Duganella zoogloeoides: one gene and its partner. The protein of the gene in region 1 binds, or shares a complex with, the protein of each later gene. Links are inferred from orthologs where the notes say so. Each region holds a gene or a part of one and is shown on either strand. Other genes may lie near its edges.

The links.
Region 2: the proteins of sbcB (region 1) and ssb are in contact, whole or in part, in a crystal structure (PDB 3C94), measured with the Escherichia coli proteins. The link is inferred for Duganella zoogloeoides from one-to-one orthologs.

Annotation. Positions count from the first base shown.
Region 1 is NZ_CP140152.1:4,636,273-4,643,532, forward strand. Bases 2,119-5,004 are described here. They hold sbcB (exodeoxyribonuclease I), read left to right. Parts: upstream 2,119-2,783; coding sequence 2,784-4,226; downstream 4,227-5,004. Other genes in these bases: SR858_RS20545 (DUF5610 domain-containing protein), read right to left, coding at 2,119-2,704; pyrF (orotidine-5'-phosphate decarboxylase), read right to left, coding at 4,254-5,004. Also shown: SR858_RS20530 (HPF/RaiA family ribosome-associated protein), read left to right, coding at 1-40; SR858_RS20535 (helical backbone metal receptor), read right to left, coding at 68-847; SR858_RS20540 (GGDEF domain-containing protein), read left to right, coding at 1,011-2,000; more of SR858_RS20545, read right to left, coding at 1,997-2,118; more of pyrF, read right to left, coding at 5,005-5,072; SR858_RS20560 (SDR family NAD(P)-dependent oxidoreductase), read left to right, coding at 5,183-5,944; SR858_RS20565 (VanZ family protein), read left to right, coding at 6,269-6,661; SR858_RS20570 (hypothetical protein), read left to right, coding at 7,002-7,260. UniProt on the Escherichia coli protein: Degrades single-stranded DNA (ssDNA) in a highly processive manner.
Region 2 is NZ_CP140152.1:6,216,930-6,224,105, forward strand. Bases 1,486-4,287 are described here. They hold ssb (single-stranded DNA-binding protein), read left to right. Parts: upstream 1,486-2,510; coding sequence 2,511-3,065; downstream 3,066-4,287. Other genes in these bases: uvrA (excinuclease ABC subunit UvrA), read right to left, coding at 1,486-2,233; SR858_RS27310 (hypothetical protein), read left to right, coding at 3,523-4,239; SR858_RS27315 (dCTP deaminase domain-containing protein), read left to right, coding at 4,240-4,287. In the rest of the region: more of uvrA, read right to left, coding at 1-1,485; more of SR858_RS27315, read left to right, coding at 4,288-5,052; SR858_RS27320 (thiamine-phosphate kinase), read left to right, coding at 5,052-6,095; SR858_RS27325 (helix-turn-helix transcriptional regulator), read right to left, coding at 6,092-6,463; SR858_RS27330 (LURP-one-related/scramblase family protein), read right to left, coding at 6,541-7,077. UniProt on the Escherichia coli protein: Plays an important role in DNA replication, recombination and repair. Binds to ssDNA and to an array of partner proteins to recruit them to their sites of action during DNA metabolism. Acts as a sliding platform that migrates on DNA via reptation.

The DNA of each region.
Region 1 (7,260 bases):
CGTGCCGGCCGAAGACGACGTCGAAGAAGACATCAAGTAATACCACTGCGCAGGCAGCGGCCCGGCATCACTCCCGGGCCAGTTGCCGCAAGTAGCGCAACCCCGCCAGCGCGCGGCTGCCATACCACGACAACATTTCCCCATCGACCAGCAGCACCGGCTTGCCGATCTGCTGTTCGAGCGCATGCACATGCGCCTCGGTGAACCGGTACGGTTCGCTCGACAACAACACCCCATCGATCCCGTCCACCAGGTCCGCCGACCAGCGGAACTGCGGATAGCGCACGTCGCCCAGGTCCGGCACCTGCCAGCCGATTTCGGCCAGCATGCGGGCGATATAGGTGTCGGGCGAAATCGTCATCCACGGGTCTTGCCAGATCACGTACAACATGGTTTGCGGCGGGCCTTTGGGGCTGGCCTGCAGCGCCGCGTATTCGGCCTCGAAGTCGGCGCACCAGCGCGCGGCCGCTTCCTCGCGGCAGAACACGCCGCCCAGCAGGCGCGCCAGCGCCAGGTTGTCCTGCGGTCCCAGCGGATGCGTGACGATGATGTTGGGGATGAACTCGGCCAGCAGGTCGGCCGTCTCTTCCTCGTTCTCGTCGATATTGACCACCAGGTGGGTGGGTGCGAGCTGGCGGATCTTCTCGATATTGACGTCCTTGGTGCCGCCCACCTTGGGAATGTCGCGCACCAGTTCGGCCGGATGGATGCAGAAGCCGGTGCGCCCCACCAGTTGCGGCGCCAGGCCCAGGTCGCACAGCAACTCGGAAATCGACGGCACCAGCGAGACGATGCGGGCATTCGGATCGGCCTGGTGCTGGGTGCCGATGGCATCGGTGTAAACCATGCAAACTCCTCAATGTTTCAGTGTTGGATAGACTACATCATGCAACAACTACCTGTGTAAAATTTACACCAGTTTCAGGCCCCGGCGTGACCGCCCGCCTGCCTTTGGGCTATCATGAGAAATGCTTGCCAGCACTCATCGCTGCGCCATTGAAAGAACCACCTTGAAACAGATTAGTACCTTCGGCAAGTCTGGCTACCGGCCCGGCAACTTGCAGCTCCTGCGCGACGCCAATGACGATGCTGCCGTCGCCAGGTTGCTGGCCAACTGTCCCGTCATGCGCCTGGAAGCAGGCAAGGCCATCCCCGAATCTAACCAGGCGCAGCTTTACATTGTATTGCGGGGCGTGCTCGCGGTGGAAACCGACAGCAACACCGGCGTGGCCGACGGCAATGGCAGTGTCAGCAAGGTGCTGCCCGGCGAGAGCCTCGGTGAGCAGTCGGTGCTGGACGAGGAGGCCAACCTGTCGCGCATCACGGCGCTCGAAGACAGCGATATCCTGGTGATCGAAGCGGACCTGGTGTGGAAACTGATCGACCAGTCGAACGTGGTGGCGCGTAACCTGCTGCGCCTGCTGTCATTCCGTATCCGCGCCGCCAACGCCCAGCTGCGCACGCGTCAGAAACTGGGCGAGTTCTACCGCCGGTTGTCGATGAACGATGGCCTCACAGGGCTGTACAACCGGGCCTGGCTCAACGACCTGCTCCCGAAGCTGGCGGCGACAGCGCAGAGTTCGGGGGCGCCGCTGGCGCTGATCATGATCGACCTCGACCACTTCAAACGCTTCAACGACACCCACGGCCACCTGGCCGGCGACCAGGCGCTGCGCACCGCCGCGCAAGTATTGAGCGGCGCCCTGCGGCCGACCGATTTCGCCGTGCGCTACGGCGGCGAGGAGATGATGGTGCTGCTGCCCGACACCAACGGCAAGATGGCGGTGGCGGTGGCCGAACGGCTGTGCGAACGCATGCAGCAGGCGGTTGTGTTTGCCGACATGCGCCAGCCGATGCCGCACATCACCGCCTCGTTCGGCGTGGCCACGCTGCGGCCGCAGCAAAGCGAGCAGGACCTGATTGCCAGCGCGGACGCTGCGCTCTACCGTGCCAAGGAACTGGGCCGTAACCAGGTGGTGCAGGAAGCGCTTGCCGATTAAACCTTGGGCGGGTCGATCTGGAAGCCGCTGTCTTTATCGTTGTCGGCGGCCTTGGGCGTAATGGTAATGGCCGCGCTGGCGTTGCCGGTGGCCGTGGCGCTGGCAGCGTTCTCGGCTGGCGGCGGCGCCTTCTGGGCGGCGACAAAGTCGGCAAAACCTTGCTGGATCAAATCGTAGGTCTTGTCGATATTGGACGACAGTTCGCCGCTCAATACCTTGAAGCCGTCGAGGATGCTGCGCGCTTCCTTGAAGCCCTGCTCCACGCCCTTCTTGATGGTATCCATGAAGTTGTTCAGAGAAGTCTCGTCGTCCTGGCCCGGGTTTTGCCGCTTGTACGCTTCGTAAAAACCGGTGGACAGCGATACAATGCGGTTCGCGGTAGCCTCGGGCGAGTTGTCCTGCGACGACGCGTTTTGGATCGCATCTTTGCCGAAGTCGGCTTCGAGCGCCTCGTTGATGCCGGTCAGTGCGGTCTTGAACACCACCGACATCGGATCGTTCCCCGATTTGAGCGACACCGTGAGCGACGCTTCCACGATCGATGCATTAAGCTGTGCTTTTGCCTTGGCCGCTGGCGACATGTCCGCCGCTTTATCAGTGGATGCGGTCGCTGCGGTGGCAGCCGTATTGGCCTTGAGCGCACTGGTGCTGCCGGCGCTGCCGGTGCTGCTGCTGCCTGGAGTAATAGAGACTGGAGTAGCCATGATAGTGCTCCCTGTAGGTGCCTGAGTACCGATTATCGGCAGATTTACCAATAACTGTAGCCCCCCTGAATACGCCTCCATGACCACACAGACTTTCCTTTGGCACGACTATGAAACCTTCGGCGCCATGGCGCGGCGCGATCGCCCGGCGCAATTCGCCGCGATCCGCACCGATGCCGAGCTCAACGAGATTGGCGATCCGATCATGCTGTATTGCCAGCCCGCCAATGATTTCTTGCCTGATCCGCAATCATGCCTGATCACCGGCATCACGCCGCAGCAGTGCCTTGAATGGGGCGTGCCCGAGCACCAGTTCGCCCGCACCATCGAGCAGGCGTTTTCGGAACCCGGCACCATCGGCGTCGGCTACAACACCATTCGCTTCGATGACGAGATCACCCGCTTCATGTTCTGGCGCAACCTGATCGACCCGTATGCGCGCGAATGGCAAAACGGCTGCGGCCGCTGGGACTTGCTTGACGTGGTGCGCATGACCTATGCGCTGCGCCCGGAAGGCATCGAGTGGCCGGTCAAGGAAGACGGCAAACCCAGCTTCAAGCTCGAACACCTGGCCAAGGCCAACGGCCTGCTGCACGAAGCGGCGCACGATGCGCTGTCCGACGTGCGCGCCACCATCGCGCTGGCGCGCCTGATCCGCCAGCACCAGCCCAAGCTGTTCGATTTCTGCTTCGCGCTGCACAAGAAAGACCGCGTGGCCGACGAGATCGGCATGCACCTGGCGCCGCAACTGCGCGCGCCGTTCCTGCACGTGTCCGGCATGTTCCCGGCCGAGCGCGGCTGCCTGGCGCTGGTCTGGCCGCTGGCCACGCACCCGACCAACAAGAACGAAGTGATCGTCTGGGATTGCACCTACGATCCGACCGAATTGTTCACGCTCGACGCCGACACCATCCGCACCCGCATCTTCAGCCGCGCCGACGCCCTGCCCGAAGGCATGACGCGGCTGCCGGTCAAGAGCATCCATTTGAACAAGTCACCGATGCTGGTAGCGAATTTAAAGACCTTGTCGCCGGCCATGGCCGCGCGCTGGGGCATCGATCTCGAGCAGAGCAAGGCCCACGCCGCAATTGCCGCCGCCGGCCGCAACCTTGATGCCGAATGGGCGCAAGTGTTCCACCGCCCGCCGGGCGAACCGCTCGACGTGGACGAAGATTTGTACAACGGTTTTGTCAGCCGCGACGACCGCCGCTTGCTCGATACCCTGCGCAAGGAAAGCCCGGCGCGGCTGGCCGTGGCGTCACCGTCGTTCGGCGACGCGCGCCTGGCCGAACTGGTGTTCCGCTACCGCGCGCGCAACTACCCGGAGACCTTGTCGGAAACCGAAATGGAGCACTGGGAACAGCACCGTGCAGCGAAGTTTTACGAAGGCACAGGCGGCGCCCGCACCATCGACCAGTTCTTCGGCGAGATCGATCACCTGCAGCAAGATGCCGATGAGCGGGCCGAGCAGATCCTGGCGGATTTGTACGAATACGCGGAAATGGTGGCGCCGGCGCATTGAGCACCAGCGTCACCGTTACCGAAAAAATCAGCGATACAGGTTGATGGCGTCGCGCGTCTCCAGCGCCACGCGGCGGGCGGCGCTGGCAAAGTCTTCGCCCGCCTGCGGCGCCGCGTACAGGATCGCCCGCGACGAATTGATCATCATGCCAGCGCCAGCAGCTGTCTTGCCCGACTGCACGGTCGCGGCGATATCGCCGCCTTGGGCGCCGATGCCCGGCACCAGCAGCGGCATGTCGCCCACGATGGCGCGCACCTGCGCCAGCTCTTCCGGATACGTCGCGCCCACCACCAGCGCGCACTGGCCGTTGCTGTTCCACTTTTCCGCCACCAGGCGCGCCACGTGCTGGTACAGCGGCTGGCCGCCAACGTCGAGGAATTGCAGGTCCGAGCCGCCTGCGTTCGAGGTGCGGCACAGGATGATCACGCCCCGGTCGCGCCATTCCATGTACGGCTCGACCGAATCGGAACCCATGTACGGATTGACGGTCACCGCGTCGGCGCCGTAGCGGTCGTAGGCCTCCCGTGCGTACTGGCGCGCGGTGGCGCCGATGTCGCCGCGCTTGGCGTCGAGGATCAGCGGAATGTGCGGATACTGTTCGCGCACGTAAGCGCAGATTTTTTCGAGCTGGTCTTCCGCCGACAGCGCGGCAAAATAGGCGATCTGCGGCTTGAACGAGCACGCCAGCTCGGCGGTGGCGTCGATGATCTCGCGGCAAAAGTGATAGATGCCTTGCGGGTCGTTCTGGAACTGCGCCGGCAGCTTGGCCATGTCAGGATCGAGGCCCACGCACAGCAGCGAGTCGTTGCTGGTCCACGCGGCGGACAGTTTGTTGATGAAATTCACGGCGCATCCTTGTAGTCTGTTGCAAACCCTCTATTGTAACGCGGCCGCAGTTACCTCCTTGAGCTCCGCTGTTAAAATTTGCCCCGTCATCCCCTATTGAAAGCTCTGCCATGAAATTATCCGGAAAAGTCGCCATCGTCACCGGCGCCACCCAGGGCATCGGCCTGGCCTGCGCCCAGCGCCTGGTCGCCGAAGGCGCCAAGGTCATGCTGGTGGACATCAAGCCCGACGGCGAGCAAGCCGCTGCCGCGCTCGGCGCCGCCGCCCGCTTCTTCGCTGCCGACGTCAGCCAGAAGGTGGACGTGGACGCCATGGTGGCCGACACCCTGGCCGCGTTCGGCCGCATCGACATCCTGATCAACAATGCCGGCGTGACGCACGCGGCCGACTTCCTCGACGTCACCGAGGACGACTTCGACCGCGTGCTGCGCATCAACCTGAAATCGATGTTCCTGTGCGGCCAGGCCGTGGCCCGCGAGATGGTCAAACAGCAAAGCGGCGTCATCATCAATATGTCGAGCGTGAACGCCGAGCTGGCGATTCCGAACCAGGTGCCGTACGTGGTGTCGAAAGGCGCGATCAACCAGCTGACCAAGGTGATGTCGCTCAACCTGATTCCGTACGGCATCCGCGTCAACGCCATTGGCCCCGGCACTATCCTGACCGAGCTGGCCAAGCAGGCAGTCATGTCCAGCCCGGAAGCACGCCACACGATTTTGTCGCGCACGCCGATGGGCCGCTGCGGCGAGCCGGAAGAAGTCGCATCGATCGCAGCGTTCCTGGCCAGCGACGATGCCAGCTACATGACGGGGCAAACCCTGTACGTTGACGGCGGCCGGATGGCCCTCAATTACACGGTGCCGGTGAAATAAATCCGACATAAAAAGAAGTTATGCGAAAACCTGATGTCTGGTATCTAAAACATCAATTAGACACATATCTAGCGGAAGCCCATAATTGCACCTGTCTCCACTATTCTCCTCCAAGAAAATAGTTTTAAGCCCGCTTTCACCAGCGGGCTTTTTTTTTGCACGCGATTTACCTTTCTTGTGGATTGTCATAACCGCGTCATATTGACGGCCTATACTCGATTCATCTTGAGTACATGCAACCGATAGGCATGACTGAAGAAAGGTGCACCGGCAGCCCCGGTGCACCACTCCCCAATTCCTGCTGTGCGTGGTAAGGTTTGCTTTATGATCAAGCAAATTTTTCTTTCTTCCTCGCACGCACGCCTGCGTTACTGGACTGCCATCCTCCTCTTCCTGATGATACTGGTGCTGGGTTCCCTGCCCGGCGCCCGGCAGGAAATCGGCCAGGTGGCCTCCGGTGTCCTGCTGCACTCTATCGCCTACGCCGGACTGACTTTCCTGTTGTTTACCGGTAGCACTGGTACGCTGGTGCAGCGCGCCGTCAAGTCCGTGTTGACGATTGCCGCCATGGGCGCCCTGGACGAATACGTGCAGAGTTTCTTCCCGTATCGCCACGGTGCCGTCTCCGACTGGCTGGTCGATTGCAGCGCTGCCGTGCTGGCCACCCTGGTCATGTGCGTCTTGTGGTCCCGGTATCGCATCCAGTCGTCAGACTGACCTCACTGCCGGGGCCGGGGCCGCTGGCCCGCGCCACGTCGTGCCGCATTTGAGCAAGCTGCTCGACCTGGGCCACGCGTACCAGGCTGTGCAATGCGTGCGTCATCAAGTGCTTGCAACGGGGATCTTGCTGCTCCCCGCAGGTTGAAACTATTAACTCTTCGATAATGGTATCTGTCACGCGTGTCAACATATCGATGTCCTTTAAAAGTGATACCGGACAATTATTGCCTGTGGGTAGCATGTTTCAATTGATGTACATCAAGCGACGAAGCGTGGGTGTGAACGAAATATGGAAGTTCGACTCTGACCTGTTTTGATTATTTCAATGGAGGCAGATATGAACCGTGCAACATTCGGCAAACAGGGCAAATGGGCAGCAATGCTGGGGGTGCTGGTCATCGTGGGGCTGGCGGGGTGCGCTTCGGATTCAATGGACAGCAACAGCGGCTATACCTCGAGCGGCGGCAGTGGTTCGGGAACCGCTGCCACGGGCACCGGACCCGGCGGCGGTGGCGGTGTGCCGGCGGCAGGCACTGCAGGGGCCGGTACTAGCAGCTCGGGCATGAACAGCACGGCGCAGGGGGCAGGCAGCATGG
Region 2 (7,176 bases), 1.6 Mb from region 1 along the record:
CGCCCTTGACGTTGAACGAGAAGCGCCCGGCGCTGTAGCCGCGTTCCTTCGCGGTCGGCACGGTGGCGAACAGGTCGCGGATCGGCGTAAACAGCCCGGTGTAGGTCGCCGGGTTGGAGCGCGGCGTGCGGCCGATCGGCGCCTGGTCCACCGAGATCACCTTGTCGAAGTGTTCCAGGCCGGCGATGGAATCGTGCGGCGCCGGCTCGGTCTGCGAACCGTACAGGTGGCGCGAGAGGGCCGGGAACAGCGTGTCGTTGATCAGCGTCGATTTGCCGGAACCGGACACGCCGGTCACGCACGTCATCAGGCCCACCGGCAGCTTGAGGCTGACCTTTTTCAGGTTGTTGCCGGTGGCGCCAGCGATCACCAGCTGGCGATCGGGATCGGCTTCGTGGCGCTTGGCCGGCACGTCGATCTTGCGGGTGCCGTTCAGGTACTGCGCCGTCAGCGATTTTTTATTCTTGAGGATGTCCTTAAGCGAACCGGCCGCAATTACTTCGCCGCCATGCACGCCGGCGCCGGGACCCATATCGACGATGTAGTCGGCGGTGCGGATCGCGTCTTCGTCGTGCTCCACCACCAGCACGCTGTTGCCGATATCGCGCAGGTGGCGCAGGGTGTCGATCAGGCGGTCGTTGTCGCGCTGGTGCAGGCCGATCGATGGTTCATCGAGCACGTACATCACACCGGTCAGGCCAGAACCGATCTGCGACGCCAGGCGGATACGTTGCGCCTCGCCGCCGGACAGCGTGTCCGCGCTGCGGTCGAGCGACAGGTAGTCGAGGCCGACGTTATTGAGGAACTGCAAACGCGAGATGATTTCTTTGACCACGCGGTCGGCGATTTCCTTCTTGGCGCCCTTGAGCTTCAACTGCTCGAAGAACGACAGCGATTCGCGCAGCGGCTTCTCGGCGATCTCGTAGATCGCCTTTTCCTGCTTGCCGGTGCCGACCTTCACGAAGCGCGCCTCGATGCGCAGGCGCGCGCCCTCGCACGACGGACACTTTTTCTCGTTGATGAACTTGGCCAGTTCTTCCTTGACCGCCATCGAATCGGTTTCGCGGTAGCGGCGCGCCAGGTTGTTGACCACGCCTTCGAAGGTGTGCTCCTTGACCACGGTGCGGCCGCGCTCATTCACGTACGTAAACGGGATCGCGGTCTTGCCCGAGCCGTTTAGGACCGCGTCCTGCGCCGGCTTGGGCAACTGCTCGAACGGCACGTCGAGGTCGAACTCGTAGTACGCGGCCAGGTTGGACAGCATCTGGTAGTAGAACTGGTTGCGTCGGTCCCACCCCTTGACGGCGCCGGAAGCGAGCGACAGGTTGGGGAACGCGACGATGCGTTTCGGGTCGAAGAACTCGATGTGGCCGAGGCCATCGCACTCTGGGCAGGCGCCCATCGGGTTATTGAACGAGAACAGGCGCGGTTCCAGCTCTTGCAGCGAGTAGCCGCACTGGTTGCAGGCGAACTTGTTCGAGTACACGTGTTCGACGGCGGTGTCCATTTCCAGCGCCACGGCGCGGCCGTCGGCCAGGCGCAGCGCGGTCTCGAAGCTTTCGGCCAGGCGCTGCTTGATGTCGGCGTTGACCTTCACGCGGTCGATCACCACGTCGATCGTGTGCTTCTCGGTTTTTTTCAGTTTGGGCAGCTCGTCCACTTCGTAGATCTTGGCTTCATGGGTGCCGCTCTGCACGCGGAAGCGTACAAAACCCTGCGCCTGCATCTGCTCGAACAGGTCAGAATGCTCGCCCTTGCGGTTGGCCACCACGGGCGCCAGTACCATCAATTTCGTCCCCTCGGGCATGGCCAGCACCGCATCGACCATCTGCGACACGGTCTGCGCGGCCAGCGCCTGGTCCGGGTGGTTGATGCAGTACGGTGTACCGACGCGCGCGTACAGCAGGCGCAGGTAATCGTGAATCTCGGTGACCGTGCCGACGGTGGAGCGCGGGTTGTGCGACGTGGCCTTCTGTTCGATCGAGATGGCCGGCGACAGGCCTTCGATCAGGTCCACATCGGGCTTTTCCATCAGTTGCAGGAACTGGCGCGCGTACGCCGACAGCGACTCCACGTAGCGGCGCTGGCCCTCGGCATACAGGGTGTCGAACGCCAGCGACGATTTGCCGGAACCGGACAGCCCGGTGATCACGACCAGCTGGTTGCGCGGCAGGTCGAGACTGATGTTTTTGAGGTTGTGCGTACGTGCGCCGCGAATGCGGATCTGTTCCATGGAGTAAGCCCTTAGATATCAACCCGTCATCATAGCGGGCTTTGAAAAGATGCGCCGTCCTTGCGCTGGATCACGCGCGGGAGGCTTGACACTGTATATAATACCAGTATTTGCTTGCGTCGATTCAACAGGCTTCGGCGCAGAACAGGCTACATGGGTACGGCAGCCAAAATTGGTAGGGCAAGTGGTGGCTCGGCATCCCATTCGTCTATAATCCCTGTTTAGATTTCACTACACAGCCTGCCCACGCGGCCGTTGTTACTCAGGAGTTTTATTCATGGCATCAGTCAACAAAGTCATCATCGTCGGCAATCTGGGTCGCGATCCGGAGATCCGCTACATGCCTAGCGGTGATGCAATCGCCAACATTGCCGTGGCGACCTCATACAAGTCGAAAGACCGCAACACCGGTGAGCAAAAAGAGACCACCGAGTGGCACCGCATCTCGTTCTTCGGCAAGCTGGCCGAAATCGTTGGCCAGTACCTGAAAAAAGGCTCGTCCATCTACGTCGAAGGCCGCCTGCAAACCCGCAAGTACACCGATAAAGACGGCGTCGAAAAGTACGCAACCGACATCGTCGCTGAAAACATGCAAATGCTGGGCGGCCGTCAAGGCGCCGGCGGCATGGACGACGGCGGCGGCTACGGTGGTGGCGCTGGCGGCGGTGGTGGTTACGGCGGTGGCAATGGCGGCGGCGGCGGTTACGACGCGCCACCACAGCGCCAGGCCGCACCTCAGCAACAACGCCCGGCCATGGCGCCACCGGCACCACGCCCGGCACCAAAGCCGGCGCCGAATTTCTCGGATATGGATGACGATATACCGTTCTAATTCAGAGTAAACGTATTTCCGTCGATTCAAGCCCACTCTTTACCGTAGAGAGTGGGCTTTTTCTTTGATTATTTCGTTTTCCCCTTGGAAAGAGGCGGGGAATATTAAGAACGCTCCCAGAGACTCAATGTAATCGAAAAATTCACGAATTAGCATTCCTAAATTTCAGAATGATGGCAGAATAGGTCGAAGAAGTATAATCGTGATAGTTAGCGTAACAAGTAACTTGCCTATAATGATCGAATTTTGCAGATGGTCCGTTCTGTTTAGCTTATGGAGTGATGGTTCAATGTTTAGCCAGAAAAGTGTTAGCAACATTCCAATCGGAAAATAGTCAATGGATTTGGAGTTAAGCAGGGAGGGACTGAGAAGCACGGCCGTTCCTATGCAGCACAATGGGAGCAAAGCAAGCAACACCATGACTCGGTCACGGTACCCTTGTAACTTCTTAATCACCATGTCAGCGACCAAAATCATACTTACGCCTAAAGCAAGAAAACCAAAATGTCCCATTTTTATCCTTCATCGTGTGAAATCTATGCAGACCAATTCTAACGCAGATCAGCTCATCCAAGCGGTAGTAAACGATACATCGAATGGGCTACTGATGACCTATCTTGAGAAAATTTTGAGAGATCCTCAGCGGTTGAGGGAAATCGCACGGAGCTCATACAGGCATCAATTGGGATTTCTAAAAATTGCACTTCGAAATGATCCAAGTGGGCACTCACTAAGGCTACATATCTGGGATAGTAACACCATTGCTTTGGAAGACATTCATTCCCATTGCGCTGATTTTATGTCACGTGTCGTTTCAGGTGGCATTGAAGAAAGCCGTTATGAACTGGAACCAGGGGCTAATTTTAGTCTATTTCGCTATCGTTTTGACGAGAGAGCCTGCCGACACATAGCACAAAAAAATGGCATGACTAATGTATTTCAGACGAGTAAGGTAACTTTTTTAGAAGGTGCAATTTATCAACGTAAGTCGCATGAGTTACATACCGTAAGAAATATAGATTCAAAAACAATAACATTATCTGCGTGGGGCATTCGTTCTAAAGATGCAATTGTTTTAAAATCAGCGTCGGCTCGTGCTGAAGATTGTGTGGCTGCAATCGGCGTGTCGCCGAATCTAGTGAGGACCGTGCTAACTGACATTGTGGGAGGTTGAATGCTTCTACCTAGCCAGGATATCGAGTCTTTGTGCGTGCCAACCAGCACAAGACTGATCGAGCCATTTGATAAAGAGAATTTACGAGGAAGTTCATATGACCTCACAATTGGAGAGGAATACTATGTAGGGCAGGATCTCAGCGGCACTAAGTTAACCACAGAAAAGCTAGAACCCGCCCAAGCTTTTTGGATTCCACCTCATGCAGTATGCTTTATTCTATCAACCGAAACTCTTAACCTTCCAAAAGGCATATCTGCTAGAGTTTCTTTGCGCATGTCTTACATCTATGATGGGCTTGTTTTGACCTCTCAGCCCCCATTTGATCCGGGTTATAAAGGCCGTGCTATTTTTATGTTACATAATCTTTCATCTGAATCAATTTCTATGCGCAGGGGCGAGCGGGTAGCAACAATCGAGTTCTTGGAACTACGATCCAACACTACGTTAAGTAAAGTGCATAGGTCTGTACAAACACTTGGGGGGCAGATAGATCGACCGTTGACGAGTAGCTTGTCCAAAATTGCGAGTCAATCAAGAGCGGCTTACAATCAAGTACAAGTCATGACCGGGCAAATGTTTTTGTTCGCAGGGCTGATTGTGGCAGTGTTGGCGGTACCAGGATTTTTTTCTTTTACGAACATACTCGATCGAGTAAATGAACAAAAAGCGGAGATCGCTGAGCAAAAAAAACAGTTGCAAGAATACAAAGACGCCTTGGATGCTGTGAAGTTGAGAATAAACCAAGAGCTAGATCCAAAAGGAAAGTCACAGGGGCAGCAAGCAAAACCTGAATCAAGAGTGGAGGGATAATGGTACGGCTAACTGATATTGGTGAAAAGGCTTTCCTTTCAAGCTTATTGCCGCAACTTGCGGTGGACCCGTCCTTCGTCAATGGCTTCGGACATGATGCCAGTATTATCGACGTAGGGCTGGCTCAAAACTTGGCGGTGAAAATTGATCGAGCCCCTTATCCTGTGGCCTTGCGCCATGGGTTGGGTACATATAATACTTGGGGACGTTTAGCAGTTGTAGCTAATGTTAGTGACTTACTAGCGGTAGGTGCGTTACCCAAGGCGATGATGCTATCTATGGTTTTGCCCCGAGAATTTTCCGCTGTCGATGCGCGGGCGATTGTTGAAGGCTGCGCTGAGGCATGCATAGATCATGGTATCGCATTCTTAGGTGGCGATACCAAGGAAGGTTCTAGCGCTCAAATAGTAGGTGCAGCATGGGGTATCGTTGAAAAGCAACGACGCCTAGGTAGGGCCAAAGCGGGATTGGGAGATGCTTTGTTTGTTGCGGGTTCTTTGGGCGGATTTGCTGCCGCCCTCACTCTAATGCGAAAACAACAAGGCCATGGTGCGGGGAATGACCGCTTCACTCAAGTTTTAACTTTGCCAACTGCTCGCATCAAGGAAGGTGAGTTATTACGCAAAGACGAAGCCATCGTGGCCGCGTGCGATCTTAGTGACGGTTTAGCTGAGGCCATTGATATTTTTTGCGGCGTAGACATCGGCATCACTTTAAACGAAGCACGGTTGCCGCTGCATGCACTTGTTGCTGAGGCAGCCTCGGTTACAGGTGCTCCAGGCTGGCGCTTTGCACTTGCTGCCGGTGATTGGGCTGTTGCTTTTGTAGTCAACAAGTCTCAGGTGAGCAGCTTCCAAGCAGCCATTGAAAATAAATTTGACGTCCATCAGTTGGGATCGTTTGATGACAGCGGAAGTAAGCGGATCCGGGACTCGAACGGGGTATTACACCCAATTCCACATTTTATAAACGAGCAATTCAAGAGTCGCATCGAAGACGAGGGGATTTATCTGGAACTGTTGCTAGGAAAGGCCCTTGATTAGCAGATTTTATCAACGCTTGTCAGTTTTACTTTTCTTCTATTGAGGCAGCGGTTTGCCTCCGCGCCCGGCGCCGCTGCAACCATCCCGCATCCCGCATCCTGCAGACGCCGCCCGACAATATTATCTCGCGCCACGTCGTGGATATCCTTCTCCAATCCCAGCACCGCGAATAAGTGAAAACAATTCCCCATCGTAACCGAGCTACTTCCCAACTTGATTCTCGATAAGGTATGGCGGCTAATACCAGCTCGGGATGCGACAGTTTCAGCCGAAAGATGACGGCGCAAACGCGCGTCCTTTAGCTGAACCTCCAGCGTTGTAGCGTCCTGACCGAGTTGGGAAATAGAAATTGTCGGTGGCTTAGGCATAACGTCACCTATTATTTCCAAAAAGCCGGCTATTTGTAAAAAATAGATTACGCTTTCGATAAGATAGTAGGTCTGCTTTACCCATGCGGCGACGGATCCGCCGCCGCCCCCAAGCTGCTCTTCTCGCTCTTCTGCTCCACCAGCGTCGTCATCAATATCACCGTCAACAACTCCGCCTGCGGCGAGGCATCGAGTAACTCGATGCTGTGCCGCGTCCGCAAGGTCATGATCTTGGCCTGCGCCCTGGCCATGACCTGACCGTGGCGTGACAGCTCGAAACCCATATCCCACAAGCCGCCGCGCAAGATAGCGCCGTCAAAGCGTCCACCCACGACGGCCACTTGCCGCCGCCAGCTCCACAGCTTGCCGCGCAGCTCGAAATTTTCGTCATTGGTATGCACGTACCAGGTGGGGGCGAATGACAGGAATTTGCGCCTGACCACCGCCACTTCGCAGCCGTCTTGCGTGATGCGCCATGGACGGATGAACCAGCGCCACTGGGCGGCAGCTTCGTACACGACATTGTCGTCGTCATCGGTGATCTGGATTTTTCCTAGTAGTGACAGCAGCTTGCGGGCGATGTGCAGCGTTTTGGGGGCGGCGTAATCGTTCATGGTGGCCTTTCGGCTGTGGGTTCGCTGCGATTCTACAACTTCGCCGCAAGACAGGCTTTTTCAGCCATGCTGGTTCTTCTGAACGGGTGGCATGTCACG